2 linked regions of the Endozoicomonas sp. GU-1 genome follow. The protein of the gene in region 1 interacts with the protein of each later gene in a pairwise test. Links are inferred from orthologs where the notes say so. Each region holds a gene or a part of one and is shown on either strand. Other genes may lie near its edges.

Region 1 (5,824 bases):
GTGTTTTCCCGTATTCGCCACAAGTGGATACCAACGCCAAAAGTCCTTCGTGTACCGGCATTGGCCATGGCCATCTGGAAAGCAGAGCTTGAAGATTCCCTGAGTGCCTGATGGATTTTACGTCAGTCAGCGTTTTTTTGTTGGCTGATGTGAAATAATTTTGATGATGAAGTGAACAAAATGGATGTTCCTTTGTCTACTAGCGGGCGACACCATGTTTTCATGTTTTTGTTTTCATAAACAGGAGGTCTTCCGTGACTGCAATTATTAACTGGGGCTTTGGCTTCTTTCTAACGGACTATGCTGGTCTCTCCGGGTCCGTGTTCCGATCCATCATATCGATGCTGTGATATGTCAAGGGCAAGGAAGAGTACACTCCTTCTTGCCCTTGCCGCTTTTATTGACCGGCTGTCAGTTTGGTAAACAGGCGGTTAACCTGACGGTTAATTCTGGAAGGCAGGACCTTAAAGACAAATAACCGTTTTTTTGCCTCAGCGGTTGGATAGATGCCAGGGTTCTCACGAATATCGTCGTCCACTAATGCTGTGGCGGATTTATTCGGGTTGGCATAAGCCACATAGTCAGTGATGTTGGCAATCACATCGGGACGCAGCAGGTAGTTCAGAAAGATATGGGCCTCTTCAGGGTTTCTGGCATCCTTGGGAATGGCTACGGTGTCAAACCACAGGCCAGCACCTTCGTCAGGGATCATATACTTTACGGTTACACCATTGTCCGCTTCATCAGCACGGTCTGCTGCCTGCAGAATATCCCCGGACCAGCCCATGGCCACACAGATATCACCATTGGCCAGGTCGGAAATTGAGCGGGAAGAGTGAAAGTAAGTGACGTAGGGACGAACTTTCATCAGCAGTGCTTCGGCTTTGGCATAATCCGCTCTGTTGGTCGAGTTCGGGTCAAGACCCAGATAACTCAGTGCTGCTGGAATCACATCGGTTGGTGCATTCAGGAACGCAACACCACACTGACTGAGCTTGCTGATATGCTGTTCATCAAAGATCAGGCTCCAGCTGTTGACCGGGGCATCTTTCCCCAACTGCGCTTTCACCCGCTCCGGGTTATAGCCGATGCCCGTGGTGCCCCACAGATAGGGAAAAGAATACCGGTTATCCGGGTCGTAGGTTTCCATCAAGGCCATCAACTCAGCGTCCAGGTGCTTCCAGTTGGGCAGCTTCTCCTTATCCAGTGGCTGGTATACCCCGGCTTTGATCTGGTGAAGCAGGAAGTCTGCTGTTGGTGCGACAATGTCATAGCCGGTTTTTCCTGAAAGCAATTTGGCTTCCAGGACTTCATTGCTGTCAAAGACATCATAATGAACCTTAATGCCAGTCTCTTTCTCAAAGTTGGCTATGGTGTCTTCGGCGATATAATCCGACCAGTTGTAGATATTAAGCGTTCTCTGCCCTTCATTGGCCGTTGTGGCAAATGCAGGCGCTACGGTGAGAGAAGCAGCGATTACAAGAGTGGATACAGATTTCCCCAGACGTCTGATCATGGTGAATCCTTACAGCAAGCCATGGGTGAGCAGCCTGGTACTCCGGTCAGTTGGAGCCAGTTACTCTTCGATGGCATTTTTTCAATAATCAGTAGTGACTCAACGGAGTCGCTACACCCCCAGTCATCAGGTTGATGAAAATGAAGCTGCGGACGATAACAACAAGGTTTTGGGAAATCCATCGTTGCTGTATGAAATAGCGGTAAAAACCTATGGCTGAGTGACCCTGCACAGGCTCCCGGAATTTATCGCTGATGTGCATAGATTGCAACGGCTGCTCTGGAGGTGTTAGATTCTGCCACCCCATAGCTTATTTCTTTTGCACAGATGTCTACCCCGCTATTTCTTCTTGCTTCTGATCACCCTGCCATTCAGGCTTTGCTTGAAGGCCTTGCTGCACAGCTGAATACCGGCTTTAGTCGCAGTCTTCAAGACGTTGATGAAGGCGCTCTGGTGGCTTTTGATGCATCCGGAGCGCTGGCGGTTCAGCGTGCGGGATCGAAAGAGAATCCGATTGTCGTTGATTTTGTCGGTGGCAAGGCAGGGCATCGACGCAAGTTTGGTGGTGGCAAAGGGCAGGATATCGCCAAGGCCGTGGGTCTGAATAAAGGCGTCAAACCATCGGTGCTCGATGCAACCGGGGGATTGGGTCGGGATGCGTTTGTGCTGGCCAGCCTGGGGTGCAATGTCACCCTGATAGAACGGTCACCGGTGGTGGCAGCCCTTTTGGCAGATGGTTTGCGCCGGGCACTCGGCGATAGTGATGTTGCGCCCATTGCACAACAGATGTCGCTTTTGCCCGGTAATGCCATTGAGCTGATGCAGACATCGGACAATAAGTACGATGTTGTTTATCTGGATCCGATGTTTCCTCACCGGGAAAAGTCGGCTTTGGTCAAAAAAGAGATGCGGCTGTTTCAGGATCTGCTGGGGGATGATCCGGATGCGGATCAGTTGCTGCAACCGGCACTTGATCTTGCTCAGTATCGGGTTGTTGTGAAAAGGCCAAGGTTGGCACCGGATCTTAATGGTCAGGCTCCCACCTACCGGTTGGAAGGGAAAGCCTGTCGCTATGATATCTATGCCCTGAAGGCATTTTCCGGGTAATCAGATCTAATGATAATCGTGGTCATGGTGTGACCACGATTATCGTGCGTTTTACCCGCTGTTCAGGGTGTGGATTTTTCCCCCGGACCGTTACTGACTCCGTAGCGACTGGTCTGGTTGATACTGTGTCGTATTTCAGTGGTTAACAGGGTGTGCGCCTGATCAGCCACTTTCTGAATATCATCGCCAAACACCAGTTTATTGGTTTGCGTGATCTCCAATACACCGTGATAGCGCATCTGGGCAATAAAGCCACGGAACAGTGATTTATCAAAAAACTCCGGCGCATTAAGACCATGAATGATCGACAGGCGCTGTGCCAGCACCCCACTCTGATGTTCCAGGGCTTCTGCTTCAATATTGCCACTGCCATTGCGCAGGAGCAGGCTGATCACCATATAGAAGCGTTCCAGTGTCTGGACAATGGAGCGTGAGAAAACATTCAACATGATGTATTCGGCGGTGGCAGGGTCCGGCTGGAAATAATACGCTTCGCCATCATCATCCTGACCGTGGGTAATCAGACCTTCTGCAACCAGACAATCCAGCCATGTTTGCACCACGGCCAGCGCTTCGTGTTGCGTCCATTGCAGGAACAGTTCTGCCTGCAGGTAAGGGTAGAGAACCGCACTGATGCGCAGAATCTCTTTTCTGGTGATGCTGGCGCAGTTCACAAAGAAACAGCTGATCAGGGACGGGATGGCAAAAATATGCAGCACATTGTTGCGATAATAGGTCATGGCAATGGCTGTTTTCTCATCCATGCTGATGATATCGCCCAGTGCATCGGTCTTTCTCTGGATCAGCTGCAGGTTTTCCACATAGTGAATCATGCTGCGGGCATCCAGATCGGTCATTGCCGTCCGGTCGCTGTAGGGAGCCATGGACAGTAGACGTGTATAGCCATCCAGCTGGCGAATCAGCTCCTCTTCACCCAGTGCATGCCTTGGTGAGGAGAGCAGGGCAATGGCGACCAGGTTGACCGGATTGATGACCGCTGCCGCATTGATTCTGCCAGCCAGCGTATCGCCCAGGTTCGACGTGGTTTTTTCCAGCCATGCCGGTTTGTCATTGGCACCTGAGCTGTCTTTCCAGTTGGGTGCCTGTGAATTCAGGAACGAGCCCAGGTCCAGTGGCTCCCCGAAAGTGATCCACGCCTTGCCAAACTCATTTCTCAGGGCCGCCAGTGTGCGAACTATATCCAGGGGTGACTCACTTTTCTTGGCTTCACCCCGGAGTTCGCCCAGATAGCTGGCCATTTCCAACAGTTTTTCATAACCGATATAGACCGGAACAAACGCCAGCGGCTTGCGATGGTCACGCAGGAAACTGCGGACTGTGATGGAGAGCATGCCGGTTTTTGGTGTCAGGGTGCGGCCGGTTCTTGAGCGACCGCCTTCAATGAAATACTCGGTAGCAAAGCCTTTACTGGTCAGTGTGTACATGTATTCATGGAAGACCATGCTGTAAAGCGGGTTGCCACGGAACGTTCTGCGCATGAAGAAGGCACCGCCCTTACGCAGAATGGTGCCAACCAATGGCATATTCAGGTTAATGCCCGCAGCAATATGGGGCGGTGGCAGACCTTCATAGTACAGAACGTACGACAGTAGCAGGTAATCGATATGGCTTCGATGGCAGGGCACATAAACAATCGTATGGCTCTGTGCCAGCGCCTTCAATGGCTCGACATGATTGATTTTTACGCCGCTGTATAGCTTGTTCCAGAACCAGGTCAGGATAATATCCAGGAAGCGGATCACGGGCATGGAGAAGTCAGAAGCGATTTCATTGGCATACTTCCGGGCTTTTGCTTCGGCTTCTACCAGGGTGATTTCCTGAGCCGCAGCTTCTGCTGCAATGGCTTTCTGGATCCTGGGCGTATGAATCAGGCTGTTGACCAGCATACGACGGTGGGAGAGATCCGGCCCCAGAACCGATGCTTTTTTCTGGCGAAAATGCACCCGGAGAATCCGGTTGACCTTGCGCACACTGCGGGCATGGTTGTGACTGTCACCCATGATTTCCTGCAGTGATAAGGCAGGGCTGAAAGACACCATGGTCTGTCGACCGTGCAGCAGGGTTGCCAGAAACTTCCGAAAACGTCCGCCAAGGCTGAAGTTCCAGTCAAACAGCAGTTTAAAGGCGGACTGCTCTTTTTCCGGTGAGCGTCCCCAGATAATGGTAACGGGAACGAGCTGGACATCCTGATGCTTTGCTTCAACCTGCCTGACCAGCGCTTCCAGCAGTTCCGGTGGCTCTGGCCGTTCTCTCTGGAGAATCAGGCCTTCGTGCTGGCTAAGAAAAAAATGCGCTTTGCTCTGTGGCTGGTCAGCGACAATGGGTTTGTAAGGGCGGGGCAGACCTGCTTTTATGCACTCACCTTCCAGCACCATCAGGTCCGTCAGGGAGCGCTGGTGCATAACATAGACCACCGGTTTTCCGGTCTGCAGGTGCAAAGCTTCAGGGTTGTTGTTTTCAACCGTGGTACGCACCCACGTGGAGAGGAGTTTTCTCAGGCTATGAAAAACATAGCGATTCAGGGTAATGGGCTTCAGCATGGAACTGGCTCTTGGCCTGCATCCGTCAGTAAAGGAGATAAGAAACGTCAGAAGACTGGTACCGAAAACCGGTACAGGCCTCATGGCTTGAGATTCAATGGTAGCTCTCAAGTCGCTGATGAGTTAATCGGCCATTCTAGCCTGATTACGTGGTGTTGCGCAAAAATTACGGAGCTTCGGTATCAGGAAGAAACCACTCCCCGTTCGATAGTATGGCTCAGTAGACGGTTATCCTGTTTTCTCCCCTGAAAAAGCAGCTATTCTCGGACAGGCTCCTAGGCTGCTTTTCGGTTATGAAGCGTTAGGCCACTTGATCAGTTTTTCCTGGCCGTGTTCATCCAGTTGCCACCATTCATCCATATCAACTCCTTCCTGCCAGGGGCCGGAGTTACAGCGAACCCGGCATTGACCATAGGCCTGAAGGCTTCTTGCGCATTGGGTGTCATCCTGCCAGGGGGTGCCCGTAGTTTTAAACCAGATGCTGGTCCAGGCCTTGCCAACAGCGTTTTCAACAATCATCACCGGAATGGTGTTGCCAAGGCGGGTGACTTCCATATCATGCACCACTTTGCCGCTGTTCACTGACACAACGGTATCAAAGGTATCGTTCAGCCAGTCGGTAATAGCCTCCAGGGAGAGA
Region 2 (4,142 bases), 920 kb from region 1 along the record:
TTGAGTCTGTGGAAACCATGATGGCCGCTGGTGTTGGCCGGTTTGCTGAATGCGGCCCCGGGAAAGTACTGGCTGGACTGAATAAACGTATTGCACGACGTGCGCCCATTGCTACGCTGGAGTCTGCTGACGCTATGGCTCAGATGCTGGCAGAAGCTAACCAATAAGGAACAGGCGGGAAATGACTGCTGAAAGAGAGCTGGAACAGTCCATTGCAGGAGCGGGTCTGAAGGGGAAGGTTGCCCTGGTTACCGGTGCCAGTCGTGGTATTGGCAAAGCCATAGCATTTGCCCTGGGGAAAGCCGGAGCCATTGTGATTGGCACGGCAACGTCTGAGTCCGGTGCGGCGGCCATTACTGACGCTTTGCAGGCGGAAGGCATTCAAGGTCAGGGCATGGCCCTGAACGTAACCTCAGCGGATGAATGTCAGGCGGTGCTCAAGGTGATCTGCGCAGAATATGGCGTACCGTTGATTCTGATCAACAATGCCGGCATCACCCGTGATAATATCCTGATGCGCATGAAGGAGGAGGAGTGGGATGACGTTATTGATACCAATCTCAGTTCCATCTTCCGGATGAGTAAGGCTGTCCTGCGTGGCATGACTAAAGCACGCTGGGGGCGGATAGTGAATATCAGCTCTGTCGTTGGTTCCATGGGTAACCAGGGGCAGGCGAATTATGCGGCAGCCAAGGCCGGTATTGAAGGCTTCACCAGGGCGATGGCCCGTGAAGTCGGTTCAAGAAGCATTACCGTGAACACCGTTGCTCCGGGCTTTATCGAAACCGATATGACCAGGGCGCTGCCTGAAGAGCAGCAGTCCTTCCTGCTTGGCCAGATTCCCCTGGCCCGGTTGGGTCAGCCGGAAGAAATTGCCGCTGCTGTTGCATTTCTGGTCAGTGAGCCTGCCGGGTATATCACTGGTGAGACCTTGCATGTCAATGGCGGCATGTACATGAATTAATCCTCCTTTGCCGGAACCTGTAGTTATGAGCAGGGCGAGGCAAGCCCTGTTCTGATGGGTTAGGTTTTGGGGTTTTGTTAAATCTGTTGTCAATTTGCGTGGATAGTCACCGGTTTTCCATGAACTGGCTTGAAATTCCCATAATTGACCATATACACTAGTTCACCTGTAGCCTCAGGCTGCACCGAATATCGATAGGAGCACAACAAGGTATGAGCACCATTGAAGAGCGCGTTAAGAAGATTGTTTGCGAACAGCTTGGCGTGAAGGAAGACGAAGTCACTAACAGTGCGTCATTCGTAGAGGATCTTGGCGCGGACTCTCTGGATACTGTTGAGTTGGTGATGGCGTTGGAAGAGGAATTCGAAACCGAGATTCCTGATGAAGAGGCTGAGAAAATCACCACTGTTCAGGAAGCAATTGACTACGTTGTTGCACACTCCTGATTCTGCCTTGATTTGCACAACTGTATCTTTGTGACACGCTTTTTCGATACATCTTCTTTAGCGAAAGTATCTCCAAATTGTGTCACTCGAAAGCCGCATGACGATGGTCTGCGGCTTTTGTTGTTTATGGCAGTCTGCTCGCTATCGCGGTAAAAGCTGGCTGCATGATGACGTTGTCATCGTGTTGTTGTCGTTTTTTCATAGTCAGGCTGCTGTGGCGATGCTTTGATGTGAATGACGGTTCATTAAATCTGGACGACAGGTCAGCAGGAGAGTCAGTCTTGTCGGAAGAAAAAAATACAGAATGGTTATCGCAGCGAATGCGTAGAAGGGTTGTTGTAACAGGCATGGGGGCAATAACCCCGGTGGGCAATAATGTCCATGACAGCTGGTCTGCCCTGTTAGCGGGGCGCAGTGGTATTGAGGCAATCTCCCACCTTGATACGGAAGGCTTCAGTGTATCTATCTGTGGCGCGGTCAAAGGTTTTGATCCTGACGGTGTTATCGATAAGAAAGATGCCCGTAAAATGGATGTCTTTATTCAATACGGTGTAGCCGCTGCTGCCGAGGCCATGGCTGACTCCGGCCTGGTGATTGATGATCACTGTGCGCACCGATATGGTGTGGCGATCGGCTCAGGTATCGGTGGTTTGACGTCTATTGAACAGAACCACTCTACACTGCTGAACAGCGGCCCCCGTCGAATATCCCCGTTTTTTATTCCCGCTGCCATCGTCAATATGGCGGCAGGCTGGGTTTCCATGAAATACAATCTCCAGGGACCCAACTTTGCCACCTCTACAGCCTGCGCTACCGGCAGCCATGCCATTGCTCTTGCCGCAAGAACCATTGCTTATGGTGATGCCGATCTGATGGTGGCGGGTGGTGCCGAAAAAGGGTCGTCTGCGCTGGGCATGACCGGTTTTGCCGCAGCCCGTGCGCTCTCTACCCGTAACCATGAGCCTGAAAAAGCCAGCCGCCCGTGGGATGTGGATCGTGATGGTTTTGTCCTGGGCGATGGAGCCGGTATTCTGGTGCTGGAAGAGTACGAACATGCGGTTAACCGTGGCGCCAGGATATATGCTGAGCTCAGTGGTGTTGGCATGAGTGGTGATGCCTGGCATATGACGTCGCCGCCAGAAGATGGTCGTGGTGCTGCGCGTGCCATGATTTCAGCCCTTGAAGATGCCGGTCTGGCACCTGAAAATGTGTCGTATATTAATGCCCACGGCACGTCCACACCGGCAGGGGATGTGGCTGAAACACGGGCGATTCATCAGGTGTTTGGTGCCCACGCCGCGCGTCTGGCGGTCAGTTCCACCAAATCCATGACCGGTCATTTGCTGGGGGCTGCCGGGGCGGTGGAAGCGGTATTCAGTATCAAATCCCTGGTTGAAGGTGTGATTCCCCCGACCATCAATCTGGATCAGCCCGGCGAAGGCTGTGATCTTGATTATGTGCCACACCATGCCAGGAAAATGCAGATGGATCATGTGCTTTCCAACTCTTTTGGCTTTGGTGGTACCAATGTAACCCTGGCATTTTCCAGATTAGACAGCTAAGAGGGGGTTCCGGGTGAGTGAGTATCCAGTCTGGGTGAATGGAGTGCCTGAAAGTGTCCTGCCGGTTTCAGACCGTGGGCTGGCCTACGGGGATGGCTTATTTGAAACGGTTCGGATTGCCGGTGGTAAGCCAACGCTGGCTGACTACCATTGGCATCGCCTGCAACGCTCTTGCCAGCAGCTGGGTATTGCCGTGGATATTGAGCGATTGCTTGAAGAGGTGGATGCCTTTCTGTTGGATAACCAGGCCGGTGACGGTGTGCTGAAGGTTATGATCACCCGGGGCAGCGGTGGACGCGGCTATAATCCAGAGGGTTGTCTCTCTTCGCGTCGGATTCTGTCACTCCACCCGCTGCCGTCAAGGCCCCGTGATCCCGGAGTGCATGGGGCACGGGTAAAGCTTTGTCAGATGCGTCTTGGGCGAAGTGACCTGGCAGGTCTGAAGCATCTGAATCGTCTGGAGCAGGTGCTGGCCAGAAGTGAATGGCAGGGCGATGCTTACGACGAAGGTCTGCTGTGTGACTTTGCGGGCAACCTGGTTGAAGGCACCATGAGTAATCTGTTTGTTGTGACCCATGAAGGAGCCCTGGTGACTCCGGATCTGTCATTCCAGGGTGTGGCGGGGGTTTGTCGCGATTTTATCATTGAGTTTGCCCGTCATCGTGGGATGACGGTTAAAGAGCAGTCCGTACCCCGGGGGCTGGATGTTGCGGAAGTCTTTCTCTGCAACAGTGTCAACGGTGTCTGGCCTGTGATTGAATACGAGGGAAGGGAGTGGGAGATTGGCCCACTGACTGTCCAAATTCGAGATTGTGTACTGGAAGAATTCAATGCTTAGGAAGTTGCTGCTGACCCTGTTCGGTGGTTTGCTGTTGGCTCTGTTTCTGGTCCTGGCAGGTCTTGTAGCTGGCTGGTATGGTCTGCGCTGGTATGGTGATCAGCAGGTGCCGGTAACCAGTGAAGCCGGGTTCGTCATTGTTACGGGCGACTCGCTGGGACGTGTGGTGCAGCGACTGGCGGCAGACCGGCTGATTCAATATCCTGATATGTTTAAGGTCTTTGCCCGGGTCAAGGGGGTTGCTGCGGACCTTCATGCCGGGGAATACCTGATTGCTCCCGGTACCACCTATCGGCAGCTGTTGCACAAGTTTGTTACTGGCGATGTTCATT

Evidence for each region.
Region 2: the proteins of plsB (region 1) and acpP interact in binary tests that used the Escherichia coli proteins (3 or more experiments, as listed by UniProt). The link is inferred for Endozoicomonas sp. GU-1 from one-to-one orthologs.

What each region holds. Positions count from the first base shown.
Region 1 is NZ_CP114771.1:4,867,904-4,873,727, forward strand. Bases 2,436-5,560 are described here. They hold plsB (glycerol-3-phosphate 1-O-acyltransferase PlsB), read right to left. Parts: upstream 5,185-5,560; coding sequence 2,686-5,184; downstream 2,436-2,685. Other genes in these bases: O3276_RS20305 (class I SAM-dependent methyltransferase), read left to right, coding at 2,436-2,623; O3276_RS20315 (hypothetical protein), read right to left, coding at 5,476-5,560. Outside these bases: O3276_RS20295 (NAD(P)/FAD-dependent oxidoreductase), read left to right, coding at 1-111; O3276_RS20300 (polyamine ABC transporter substrate-binding protein), read right to left, coding at 398-1,516; more of O3276_RS20305, read left to right, coding at 1,844-2,435; more of O3276_RS20315, read right to left, coding at 5,561-5,824. UniProt on the Escherichia coli protein: Catalyzes the transfer of an acyl group from acyl-ACP to glycerol-3-phosphate (G3P) to form lysophosphatidic acid (LPA). This enzyme can utilize either acyl-CoA or acyl-ACP as the fatty acyl donor.
Region 2 is NZ_CP114771.1:5,790,315-5,794,456, forward strand. The notes cover bases 1-2,793. They hold acpP (acyl carrier protein), read left to right. Parts: upstream 1-1,176; coding sequence 1,177-1,410; downstream 1,411-2,793. Other genes in these bases: fabD (ACP S-malonyltransferase), read left to right, coding at 1-167; fabG (3-oxoacyl-ACP reductase FabG), read left to right, coding at 182-964; fabF (beta-ketoacyl-ACP synthase II), read left to right, coding at 1,731-2,793. Outside these bases: more of fabF, read left to right, coding at 2,794-2,972; pabC (aminodeoxychorismate lyase), read left to right, coding at 2,986-3,810; O3276_RS24340 (endolytic transglycosylase MltG), read left to right, coding at 3,803-4,142. UniProt on the Escherichia coli protein: Carrier of the growing fatty acid chain in fatty acid biosynthesis.